DNA from 4 places in the Klebsiella quasivariicola genome. Region 3 is predicted to be linked to each of the others. Evidence: predicted binding sites of a transcription regulator. Region 3 holds the regulator's gene; each other region holds the start of a gene.
The links. The regulator PurR, encoded in region 3, represses purine synthesis genes. The targets are predictions, from matches to a motif close to CANGCAAACGTTTGCNTG.
Positions count from the first base shown of each region.

Region 1 (3,229 bases), 2.4 Mb from region 3:
AGCACGATCTTGTAGCCCGGACAGGTGCGCAGCACCGCCTCCGGGTTTTTTATCAGCCAAACATCGGCAGCAGCAGGTACAGCTTAATCACCAGCGCGTTGACGATATCGATAAAGAACGCCCCCACCATCGGCACCACCAGGAAGGCCATATGTGACGGGCCAAAACGGTCGGTAATCGCCTGCATATTGGCAATCGCCGTCGGCGTTGCGCCCAGACCAAAGCCGCAATGGCCCGCCGCCAGCACCGCGGCATCATAATTCTTGCCCATCATCCGGTAGGTGACGAACACCGCATACAGGGCCATCGCCACTGATTGCACCGCCAGGATAATAATCATCGGCAGCGCCAGGGAAGCCAGCTCCCACAGCTTGAGGCTCATCAGCGCCATGGCGAGGAACAGCGACAGGCTGACGTTACCCAGCACCGATACTGCGCGATCGAACACCCGATACAGCCCCGCCAGCGCCAGGCTGTTGCTGAGGATCACGCCGATAAACAATACGCAGACGAAGGTGGGCAGCTCGAAGACGCTTCCCGCCAGCAGTTGCGCAACAACCTTACCCACCGTCAGACAGATAGCGATAAGGGCAATACTTTCAATCAGCACCAGCGAGGTGATCACCCGCCCTACGTCGGGCTTTTCAAAGGCGGTCGGCGCCATCTGATCGTCCGGGGTCCCGTCCGGTGAGGAAGAGTGTTTCACCAGATAACGCGCCACCGGGCCGCCGATCAGACCACCCAACACCAGGCCAAAGGTCGCGCAGGCCATCGCCACTTCGGTGGCATTGGCAAAACCGTAGCGCTCGACGAACAGCTTACTCCATGCCGCCCCGGTGCCGTGGCCGCCGGAAAGGGTAATAGATCCGGCCAGCAGCCCCATTAGCGGATCCAGCCCCAGCAGCTTCGCCATGCCGATACCGAGGGCATTCTGCAGGAGCAGCAGGCCGACCACCACGATCAGAAATGTGCCCAGCACTTTGCCGCCCGCCCGCAGGCTGGCGAGGTTGGCGTTAAGGCCGATAGTAGCGAAGAACGCCAGCATCAGCGGATCTTTCAGGCTCATATCGAAATCAATTTCGATATCCATGCTTTTTTTCAGCACCAGCAGCGCCAGCGCCACCAGCAGACCACCGGCAACGGGTTCAGGAATGGTATATTTCTTGAGGAAGGGAACGGTTTGTACGAGTTTTCTGCCGAGTAACAGCACAAGCGTTGCGGCAACGAGCGTCGATAAGGTATCGAGGTGAAACATAAAAAGCTCCTTATGGGCGCATGATCCATTCACACGCGACGATATTCCTGGTGTCTTTAGCTTCTCATCATGAGGAGTCAGAGGGGGATTTTACGCAGAACGGCGGAAAAAATGACAGAAAAAGATATTTTGTATCCTGAATGATGCGATTTAGCATACAAAATGTTAATAATCCCGTTGCGCATATTCATGGCATAAATTTTAATGACTAAACGCTGGCAAACGTTTGCTTTTGGTCTACAGTCCGATAAAATCCCCGCTTTGCCACCTTGGGATTGCTTGTGATGTCCGTTAACACCGCAGAGTCAGAAAATGCGCAACCGGTTGCGCACAAACCAGCCAGCGAATTAATCTACCGCCTCGAAGATCGCCCGCCGCTTCCGCAAACCCTGTTCGCCGCCTTCCAGCACCTGCTGGCGATGTTTGTCGCGGTGATCACCCCGGCGCTGTTAATCTGTCAGGCTCTCGGTCTCCCGGCGCAAGATACCCAACACATCATCAGCATGTCGCTGTTCGCCTCCGGCGTCGCCTCTATTATCCAGATCAAAGCCTGGGGCCCGGTCGGCTCCGGGCTGCTCTCCATTCAGGGCACCAGCTTCAACTTTGTCGCCCCGCTGATCATGGGCGGCACCGCGCTGAAAACCGGCGGCGCCGACGTTCCGACCATGATGGCCGCCCTGTTCGGCACCCTGATGCTGGCCAGTTGCACGGAAATGGTCCTCTCCCGCGTCCTGCACCTCGCGCGCCGCATCATTACCCCGTTGGTCTCCGGCGTGGTGGTGATGATTATCGGCCTGTCGCTGATTCAGGTCGGACTGACCTCCATCGGCGGTGGCTACGCGGCGATGGCCGACCATACCTTTGGCGCGCCGAAGAACCTGCTGCTGGCGGGCATCGTGCTGGCGCTGATTATTATCCTCAACCGCCAGCGCAACCCGTACCTGCGCATCGCTTCGCTGGTGATCGCCATGGCGGCGGGCTATCTGGCGGCGTGGTTCCTCGATATGCTGCCGGCCAACACCGCCTCAACCAACAGCAGCCTCATCACCGTCCCGACGCCGCTCTACTATGGCCTCGGCATCGACTGGAGCCTGCTGCTGCCCCTGATGCTGGTATTTATGATCACCTCCCTGGAAACCATCGGCGACATCACCGCCACCTCCGACGTCTCCGAACAGCCGGTCTCCGGTCCGCTGTATATGAAACGCCTGAAAGGCGGCGTGCTGGCTAACGGCCTGAACTCCTTTGTTTCCGCCGTTTTCAATACCTTCCCGAACTCCTGCTTCGGCCAGAACAACGGCGTGATCCAGCTGACCGGCGTCGCCAGCCGCTATGTGGGCTTTGTGGTGGCGCTGATGCTGATTGTGCTCGGCCTGTTCCCAGCGGTAAGCGGCTTTGTGCAGCATATTCCTGAGCCGGTACTTGGCGGCGCGACGCTGGTGATGTTCGGTACCATTGCCGCATCCGGCGTGCGCATCGTTTCCCGCGAGCCGCTGAACCGCCGGGCGATCCTGATTATCGCCCTGTCGCTGGCGGTGGGTCTTGGCGTATCGCAGCAGCCGCTGATCCTGCAGTTCGCGCCGGACTGGCTGAAGAACCTGCTCTCCTCCGGCATCGCCGCCGGCGGTATCACGGCGATTGTTCTGAATTTAATTTTCCCGCCAGAAAAAGCCTGATCTGACGCGCTCCCGGTCGTAGCATCGGCCGGGACGCGCCAGCGTTGCCCTCGGCCACCGCCCCATCACCGAAATAAACCACGCCTGCCTTGAGAAGTGCGCCTAAATCGGGCATAACACGGTTATGTGCATCTCACAGAATGGAAGACCATGAAATTTCTTGGAAAGCTGATTCTCTGGCTGCTAGTCGCTCTGCTGCTCGTCATTATTGGCGCGTGGTTCCTGCTGCAAACCCACTGGGGCGCCCGCCAGGCCAGCGCCTGGCTGAGCAATGGCACCGGCTGGCAGGTCTCCTTTG
Region 1 covers NZ_CP022823.1:99,536-102,764, reverse strand. Annotated here, with positions in the region: gene gltS (sodium/glutamate symporter) at 53-1,255, opposite strand; gene B8P98_RS00505 (nucleobase:cation symporter-2 family protein) at 1,540-2,931, shown strand; gene B8P98_RS00500 (AsmA family protein) at 3,082-3,229, shown strand, end outside.
Region 1: a site for PurR is predicted at 1,471-1,488, ahead of B8P98_RS00505 (nucleobase:cation symporter-2 family protein). Genes of this name have one in related genera too.

Region 2 (3,229 bases), 1.2 Mb from region 3:
GTGCAGCGGCACGGCTTATCTGAGTCTGGTCACTGATGCCTGCTCCAGAAAAATCGTGGGTTACCATGTTGGGGAGAACCTGCAGACAGAAAACGTGGTAAAAGCGTTAAGACAAGCACTGAGGGGGAGAAAAACGACAGGTCCGCTGGTCCATCACTCTGACAGAGGACTGCAATACTGTTCGGTACTTTATCAGTCAGTTCATGAGAGAAATGGGATAACCTGTTCAATGACCGATGGTTATGACTGCTACCAGAATGCGCTGGCTGAGCGGGTAAACGGTATCCTGAAAAATGAATTTTTACTCTCGCGCCCTGCGGACCTGGCGCAGGCCCGGGAAATGGTAAAAGAATCCGTGTCAATTTATAACCATGAGCGGCCACACCTGGCCCTGAAATACAAAACGCCCGATGAAGTTCATCAGGCGTTTTACAGACGAAAAGCTGTCAACCTATATCAGGACTAGTCAATCTCGCTTAGAGCACGCTGTCGCTTACAGTACTGCGACGATGGCTTCGCACAGCGGCGCCATGTTGTCAGGCGTCATACCGGCCACGTTGATACGTCCGGAAGCGACCGCGTAGATGGCGAACTCTTCGCGCAGACGCAGGACCTGCTCTTTACTCAGGCCGCTGAACGAGAACATGCCGTTCTGCTTGCTGATAAAGCTGAAGTCGCGGCTCGCGCCTTTCTCCTGCAGGGTATTGACGAACAGCAGGCGCATACGCTGAATGCGCTGGCGCATATCGGTCAGCTCCTGCTCCCAGATCGCCCTCAGCGCATCGTTGCTCAGAATGGTGGCGACCACGGAGGCGCCATGTGCCGGCGGGTTGGAGTAGTTGGCGCGGATCACCGATTTCATCTGACTGAACGCGCGGTCCACGGTCTCCTGATCGGCGGCGACCAGCGTGCAGGCACCGACACGTTCGTTGTACAAACCAAAGTTTTTCGAGTAGGAGCTGGCGACCAGCAGCTCTTTATGCAGCGCGGCAAAGGCGCGCAGCCCTTCAGCATCTTCTTCCAGACCACGGGCAAAGCCCTGGTAAGCGAAATCAAACAGCGGCAGCCAGCCTTTTTCGACCGACAGCTGCGCCAGCTTCTGCCACTGATCGAGCGTCGGATCGATACCGGTCGGGTTGTGGCAGCAGCCGTGGAACAGCACCACGTCACCGGCCTGGGCTTCGTTCAGGCTGACCAGCAGACCATCAAAGTCCAGCGCGTGGTTAGCCGCGTCGTAATAGGCATATTCACGCACTTCCAGCCCGGCAGAGGTAAACACGCTCTTGTGGTTAGGCCAGCTTGGGTTACTCACCCACACACGTTTTACGTCGGTGTTTTTAGCGAGGAAGTCTGCGGCGACGCGCAGCGCACCGGTACCGCCCGGGGTCTGCGCGGTGCGGGCGCGTTTATCGGCGATAATCGCATTGCCTTTACCGAACAGCAGTTCCTGGGTGCAGCGACCAAATTCAGGAATACCATCGATGCCCAGATAGTTTTTAGTCGTTTCATTCTCCAGCAGGTACTGTTCTGCTTTTTTGACGCTGGTCAGAACGGGTGTTTTACCGGTTTCATCCTTGTAAACACCAATTCCGAGGTTAATTTTTTCAGGGCGGTCATCGGCACGAAACAGATCGGCCAGACCTAAAATCGGGTCGGCTGGGGCGGCGGTAATGTTCTCAAACATGACGAGGTTCCATTGTGATTACTGAAGGGAAATCCGCTATCAGGTTAACGGGAGAATAACGAATTGCCAACCGTTTGCGACAAAAAGCGAGAAGGTTTTCAAAAGAGACGATCTTTACCTCATGAATAGAGAAAAGCAGGACCGAAGTCCTGCTCTGAAGGCATATCACGAAGGGGTGTACTGCAGATTAGAACTGGTAAACGATACCCACGGCCGCCTGGTCGTCGGTGGCAACGCCAGCCGCTTTGGTGTAATCGTTGTCGTCCAGCTGGTTGAACTTATAAGCAGCATAGACGTTCATATTTTTGTTGAAGTAGTACCAGGTACCCACTTCAACGTATTTAACCAGATCCGCATCGCCGCCGGAGAAGCCAGCACGGGACTGCAGATCTTTGCCTTTGGTCTGCACGTAGCCGATGGACGGACGCAGGCCGAAGTCGAACTGATACTGGACAACCGCTTCGAAGTTCTGCGTTTTGCCGGCGAAGTGGTTATCTTCTTCCGGCGTCATGTTGTAGGTCTGGGAGTACATGACAGCGGCGTAGACGTTGTTGGCGTCATATTTTGCAGAAGTTGCCCATGCTTCGGCCTTGTCGCCATTGCCGTCAGCTTTCTGGTCGACGCTACGGTTGGAACCGGAGTAGCCTGCAGACAGTGCGATACCGTTGTCGAACGCGTAGGTCGCTGCGGTGCTGAAGCCGTCGCCATTCTGCTTACGAATCGCGCGGTCATGATCGTTTTTACCCTGGTACTGCAGCGCGAAGCTCAGGCCGTCAACCAGACCGAAGAAGTCAGAGTTACGGTAAGTTGCCACGCCATTGGTACGGCCGGTCATGTAGTTGTCGGTGTAGTTCCAGCCGTCGCCGCCCCATTTAACCAGCATATCGGTTGCCGCTTCGACGTCGTAGATTGCACCGTAGTTACGGCCATAATCGAATGAACCGTATTCGCCTGCTTTCAGACCCGCGAACGCCAGACGAGTTTTGGTGGTCTGGGCACCTTCAACGTTGGACGCATCCATGTTGTATTCCCACTGGCCGTAACCGGTCAGCTGATCGTTGATCTGGGTTTCGCCTTTCAGGCCGATACGGGCATAGGTGGTATCGTCGCTGCTGGTATTGCCATTGGTGGTCCAGACGTGTTCGCCGACCATTTTTCCGTAGAAGTCCAGTTTGTTGCCGTTTTTGTTATAGATTTCTGCAGCGTTCGCTGCACCGGCTACCAGCAGGGCAGGGATCACCACTGCCAGAATATTGCGCTTCATCATTATTTATTACCCTCATTAATATTTTTTATATGAACACGTGCCACTGCCGTCAATGAGTTCTGTCAATAAAAATTTACAGAACCATTGATGAGAGTTTGGTGTCTGCAGGCATCTTTCCATCCGCGACAACGTTTCGCTAGCCGGAAAATGCTACGAATATCTAATATGAGTAACAATATGAAAAAAAATGTAATCAAATATGTATTTTAAGGAACTTTGTGAACTTAATCAAAATTCCGTTCCAGCAGGAAAGAGAAAACGCAGGTGCTTATATATCT
Region 2 covers NZ_CP022823.1:3,667,232-3,670,460, reverse strand. Annotated here, with positions in the region: one part of gene B8P98_RS18480 (IS3 family transposase) at 1-466, shown strand, start outside; gene B8P98_RS18475 (amino acid aminotransferase) at 494-1,684, opposite strand; gene ompK35 (porin OmpK35) at 1,872-2,951, opposite strand.
Region 2: a site for PurR is predicted at 1,748-1,765, ahead of B8P98_RS18475 (amino acid aminotransferase). Genes of this name have one in related genera too.

Region 3 (3,229 bases):
GGTGCGCCGACCATGACGCCGATGGCATACGCACTGATCAGCATTCCCGCCACCGGTATCGAGACGTCCACACCTTTCGCAATCACCGGCAGCAATCCCATCGGGGAGAACTCGGTGGTGCCGATGCCAAAGGCGCCGATCGCCAGCGCGAGTAAAGGAAAGTTGATTTTCATTCAATGACTCCATCAGGCCGTCAGAGAGGACGGCGTAACATCAGAAGTCAAAAGCATGACATCAATCACAAAAAAACAAAAGTGAACGAAATGACAAAAGATTTTTGCAGAATTGATAATAATAGCGGTGGAGAGGGAGGAGGCGCGCTCCTCCCGCAGCGGAAACTTAGTGCAGTATGGCGGTCAGGCTGAAAGCGACAATCACGCCGAGAGCAATAATCGTGGTGATCAGCGAAAACTTTAAATTGGTATCCATCATTTTTCCCTCTAGTTATCCCCACACCAAAAGTGAGCTTGCTCATTTTTGCACAAAAAATCGCAAAAATCTTCCGGGATTTAGGGCGATGCACATTTTTGCTCTTCCACTTTGCCCCAAGATCGGACAAAATCCCACGCTAATTTAAAAGCGTATCGGCCATTGACCCCTTCCTGTCGTTCTGTGTCGTTTTCCCGACGTGATGCAATGTTGAAAATTGTATTCAGGGTGTGTGTAGGCAAACGTTTACGTATCGATGATCAGGCGATCAGGTCAAGGCATGGAGTGAGATGTAATGGCAACTATTAAAGATGTAGCGAAGCGCGCAAACGTTTCCACTACAACTGTATCACATGTAATTAACAAAACCCGTTTCGTTGCCGAAGAGACGCGTAATGCGGTGTGGGCGGCGATCAAAGAGCTGCACTACTCGCCGAGCGCCGTGGCCCGCAGCCTGAAAGTCAATCATACAAAATCGATTGGCCTGCTGGCGACCAGTAGCGAAGCCGCCTATTTCGCTGAAATTATTGAGTCCGTGGAAAAGAGCTGCTTCCAGAAGGGCTATACCCTGATCCTGGGTAACGCTTGGAACGATCCGGAAAAACAGCGCGCCTATCTGTCGATGATGGCGCAAAAGCGCGTCGACGGTCTGCTGGTGATGTGTTCTGAGTATCCGGATTCGGTTCTGAGCATGCTGGAAGAATACCGCCATATTCCGATGGTGGTGATGGACTGGGGCGAAGCGAAAGCTGATTTTACCGATGCGGTGATCGATAACGCCTTCCAGGGCGGTTATATTGCCGGACGCTATCTGATTGAGCGTGGTCATCGCGAAATCGGCGTGATCCCGGGGCCGCTGGAGCGCAATACCGGCGCAGGACGCCTGGCCGGTTTTATGCAGGCAATGAAAGAAGCGCATATCAACGTGCCGGAAAACTGGATTGTGCAGGGCGACTTCGAACCTGAGTCCGGCTACCGGGCAATGCAGCAGATCCTGAACCAGCAGCATCGCCCAACGGCGGTATTCTGCGGTGGCGATATCATGGCGATGGGCGCTATCTGCGCCGCAGACGAAATGGGGCTGCGCGTGCCGCAGGACATTTCGCTGATCGGTTATGATAATGTGCGCAACGCCCGCTATTTCAGCCCGGCGTTGACTACCATTCATCAGCCAAAAGATTCGCTGGGCGAAGCCGCGTTTAACATGCTGTTGGATCGTATCGTCAACAAGCGTGAAGAGTCACAGTCTATCGAAGTTCATCCCCGACTGGTCGAACGCCGCTCGGTGGCGGATGGCCCGTTTGTCGATTATCGCCGCTAAGGCCTCTGCGGGCGCGGATCATTCCGGCGCCCGCAGCCACTCCCGGTTTAGCGTATCGCTGTCTCCCAGATAGTCCAGCATCCAGTTCAGCGCCGGTGAAGCGTCACTCTGCTGCCACGTCAGGCAGCAGGCGGCATCCGGGAACGGATTTTCCAGCGCCAGTGCGGTCCATTCACCGCGATCTATCCATGGACGGGCAAAATGGCTCGGCACCATACCGACGCAAAGTCCAGCCGACAGACAGGTAGCAGACGACTCCCAGTCGGGAACGACCACCCTCTTCTGATTATCCAGTAACCATGTCGTTCGTTTGGGCAGTGAACGTGAGGTATCCTCTCGCACCAGCGACGGCCAGTTGCGCAGAACATCGTCGCTCAGAGGGCCATCCATCTTCGCCAGCGGATGATCGCTTGACACCACGCAGTCCCAGCTCAGCATTCCCATATCGCGGAACGCATAGCGGCCGCCGACCGGGATAGATCGCGTTGCGCCGATCGCCAGCTCTACACGGCCATCGGCCAGGGCATCCCACACGCCGTTGAATACCTCCTGAAAGACGATCAGTTCGACGTCGGGAAAATGGCGATAGAAATCGACGATCATCTGGCGCATGCGCGCCGGTTTCACAATATCGTCCACCGCGATCGACAACTGTCCGCGCCAGCCGTTGGCGATTTGCTGACACTGCTGGCGGGTGATCTGCATTTTTTTGATAACAGAGCGCCCTTCCTGTAAGAACCAGACTCCAGCCGGGGTCAGCGCCACGTCACGATGACGCCGCTCAAACAAGGGAACCGCCAGCCATTCTTCAAGCTGACGCACGGTATAGCTGACCGCGGAAGGGACCCGGTGCAGCTCCTGCGCGGCAGCGCTGAAACTGCCATTACGGGCAACGGCATCAACCACTTCCAGAGAGTATTCAGACCACATATTCTGCCTGCAAATTTTTTGAATGCATGTGACAAATATTAGCGTTTCACAAGCCACAATGCACTGCCTACACTCTGCGCCATCGTACCTGCCGTCAAAAATGAGAACGTTATGTCACAACCTGGGAAAGGATTTTTAGTCTGGCTGGCTGGCCTGAGCGTGCTGGGCTTTCTGGCCACCGATATGTACCTGCCGGCGTTTGCCGCCATGCAGCAGGATCTCAATACCTCCCCCGCCTCAATCAGCGCCAGCCTGAGTCTGTTTCTCGCTGGCTTCGCACTGGGCCAGCTGTTTTGGGGGCCGCTGTCAGATCGCTACGGGCGTAAACCGGTGCTCCTGAGCGGGCTGGCGATTTTCGCTCTCGGCTGTCTGGGAATGCTGTGGGTGCACAATGCCACTCTGATGCTGGCGCTGCGCTTTCTGCAGGCGATCGGCGTCTGTGCCGCGGCGGTTACCTGGCAGGCAATGGTCACCGATTACTATCCCGCACAGCGGACTAACCGTATCTTCGCTACCATTATGCCGCTGGTGGGATTATCGCCAGCGTTG
Region 3 covers NZ_CP022823.1:2,507,063-2,510,291, reverse strand. Annotated here, with positions in the region: gene B8P98_RS12520 (MFS transporter) at 1-173, opposite strand, end outside; gene cydH (cytochrome bd-I oxidase subunit CydH) at 340-432, opposite strand; gene purR (HTH-type transcriptional repressor PurR) at 725-1,750, shown strand; gene punR (DNA-binding transcriptional activator PunR) at 1,769-2,680, opposite strand; gene punC (purine nucleoside transporter PunC) at 2,792-3,229, shown strand, end outside.

Region 4 (3,229 bases), 1.7 Mb from region 3:
CGGTAATGCGGCGCAGACGCTGCATCCGATCGCCGGGCAGGGCTTTAACCTCGGCCTGCGCGACGTGATGAGCCTGGCGGAGATGCTTGCCGATGCGCATGTGGCCCGCGACGATGTGGGCGATTATTCCCTGCTGTGCCGCTACCAGGCACGGCGGGCAGGTGATAAAGCCGCCACTATCGGTGTCACCGATGGGCTGGTGCATCTGTTTGCCAACCGTTGGGCGCCGCTGGTGGCGGGGCGCAACGTCGGTCTGATGGCCATGGACTTATTTACCCCGGCGCGCGATGCGCTGGCGCAGCGTACCCTCGGTTGGGTTCCCCGTTAAGGAGTAGAACGTGCAAAGTGTTGATGTTGCCATTGTTGGCGGTGGAATGGTGGGACTGGCGGTGGCCTGTGGTTTACAGGGCAGCGGCCTGCGCGTCGCGGTGCTGGAGAAAGCAGAACCACAGCCTCTGGCCGCCGATGCGCCGCCGGCGCTGCGCGTTTCGGCAATCAATGCCGCCAGCGAAAAGCTGCTGACGAAGCTGGACGTCTGGCGCGAGATCGTTGCCCAGCGCGCCAGTTGCTATCACGGCATGGAAGTGTGGGACAAAGATAGCTTTGGTCGCATTAGCTTCGACGACCAGAGTATGGGCTTTAGCCATCTGGGCCATATTATTGAAAATGCCGTGGTGCATCACGCGCTGTGGCAGAAAGCGCAACGCTGCGCTGACGTCACCCTTCTGGCGCCGGCGGAACTTCAGCAGGTGGCGTGGGGCGAGAATGAAGCCTTTCTCAGCCTGCAGGACGGCAGCATGCTCACCGCCCGGCTGGTGATCGGCGCCGATGGCGCCAATTCGTGGCTGCGCAATAAAGCCGATATTCCATTGACCTTCTGGGATTATCATCATCATGCGCTGGTGGCGACCATCCGTACCGCTGAACCGCACCAGGCGGTGGCGCGCCAGGCGTTCCATGGCGAGGGTATTCTGGCCTTCCTGCCGCTGAGCGATCCGCATTTGTGCTCGATCGTCTGGTCGCTGTCGCCAGCGGAGGCGCAGCGGATGCAGCAGGCCGATGCAGCTGAGTTTAATCAGGCGCTGAACATCGCCTTCGATAATCGCCTTGGCCTTTGCCAGCTTGAAAGCGAACGGCAGGTTTTCCCGCTGACCGGACGCTATGCGCGTCAGTTCGCCGCCCATCGTCTGGCGCTGGTTGGCGATGCCGCCCACACTATTCATCCGCTGGCCGGGCAGGGGGTAAACCTTGGCTTTATGGACGCCGCCGAGCTTATTGATGAGCTGAAGCGCCTGCACGCTCAGGGGAAAGATATCGGCCAGCACCTTTATCTGCGCCGCTATGAGCGCAGCCGCAAGCACAGCGCCGCGCTGATGCTGGCGGGTATGCAGGGATTCCGCGAAATGTTCTCCGGCAGCCATCCGGCGAAGAAATTTCTCCGCGATATGGGGCTTAAACTGGCTGATACGCTGCCGGGCGTGAAACCGCAGCTGATTCGCCAGGCGATGGGCCTGAACGATCTCCCTGCCTGGTTACGTTAACCCCATCACACTTCTTCCACCCGGCCCCCGCGCCGGGTTTTCTCCCTCATTTGAAATATTCTAATTTCACCTCTTTTTTCGCATTAGTTTTATTAATGCGCTCTTTTTTTTGTTAAAGAAATTAGGCCCGTAAAATCGCATAAAACACCATCATTACCTTATCGATGAAAGCTTGATGTTAATTTTATGTGGCATAAATCGCTTTTTTCCAGTCAATAACTCTGTAGGCTTTTCGGCGGATTTTAGTCATAAGCTAATGTGATGCCCTGAATGAGCTTATGGTTTAGCGCCGGGTTCGGTGGTAAGTTCAGGCAAAAGAGAACGTTTGCGTCGGCGTCCGTCAGCGGTGCCGTCGCCGAATTTCGTGGCGCAAAATCGCCGACAATCTCGTGGCTGGTTCCGTTTTATTCGATGAGGAAAAGATGGCTCAACAGACTCCGTTGTATGAACAACACACGCTGTGCGGCGCTCGCATGGTGGATTTCCATGGCTGGATGATGCCGCTGCATTACGGGTCCCAGATTGATGAGCACCACGCGGTGCGCGGCGATGCAGGGATGTTCGATGTGTCGCATATGACCATCGTCGATTTCCACGGCAGCCGGATCCGGGAGTTCTTGCGCTATTTACTGGCCAACGATGTGGCGAAGCTCACCACCCCAGGTAAAGCGCTCTACACCGGCATGTTGACCGCCTCCGCCGGCGTCATCGACGACCTGATTGTTTATTTCCTTTCTGAAGATTATTTCCGCCTCGTTGTTAACTCCGCCACTCGTGAAAAAGACCTCGCCTGGATTTCCGAACAAGCCGAACCTTACGGCCTTGAAATTATCGTTCGCGACGATCTGTCGCTGATCGCGGTGCAGGGCCCCCAGGCGAAAGCGAAGGCGGCGACGCTGTTCACCGACGCTCAGCGTCAGGCCGTGGAAGGCATGAAGCCGTTCTTTGGCGTGCAGTCCGGCGACCTGTTTATCGCCACCACCGGTTATACCGGCGAAGCGGGTTATGAAATCGCGATGCCGAACGAGCAGGCGGCGGATTTCTGGCGCGGTCTGCTGGACGCTGGCGTTAAGCCGTGTGGTCTTGGCGCGCGCGATACTCTGCGCCTGGAAGCCGGGATGAACCTGTACGGCCAGGAGATGGACGAAGGCGTTTCCCCGCTGGCGGCGAACATGGGCTGGACTATCGCCTGGGAGCCCGCCGATCGTAACTTCATCGGCCGCGAAGCGCTGGAGATGCAGCGCGAAAAAGGCACCGAGCAGCTGGTTGGCCTGGTGATGACCGAGAAAGGCGTCCTGCGCGGCGGCCTGCCGGTCCGTTTTACCGATAGCGACGGTAATCAAAAAGAAGGCATTATCACCAGCGGCACCTTCTCGCCGACGCTGGGCTACAGCATCGCGCTGGCTCGCGTGCCGGCCGGAATTGGCGACACCGCGGTGGTGCAGATTCGTAACCGTGAAATGCCGGTAAAAGTGACTAAACCTGGTTTTGTACGCAATGGCAAAGCCATTGTGTGATTTCCCTTTTTTGGAGATGAATTGATGAGCAACGTACCAGCAGAACTGAAATACAGCAAAGAACACGAGTGGCTGCGTAAAGAAGCGGACGGCACCTATACCGTCGGGATCACCGAGCACGCGCAGGAGCTGCTTGGCGATATGGTTTTCGTTGACCTGCCGGAAGTGGGC
Region 4 covers NZ_CP022823.1:803,559-806,787, forward strand. Annotated here, with positions in the region: gene ubiH (2-octaprenyl-6-methoxyphenyl hydroxylase) at 1-328, shown strand, start outside; gene ubiI (FAD-dependent 2-octaprenylphenol hydroxylase) at 339-1,541, shown strand; gene gcvT (glycine cleavage system aminomethyltransferase GcvT) at 1,964-3,058, shown strand; gene gcvH (glycine cleavage system protein GcvH) at 3,083-3,229, shown strand, end outside.
Region 4: a site for PurR is predicted at 1,856-1,873, ahead of gcvT (glycine cleavage system aminomethyltransferase GcvT). Genes of this name have one in related genera too.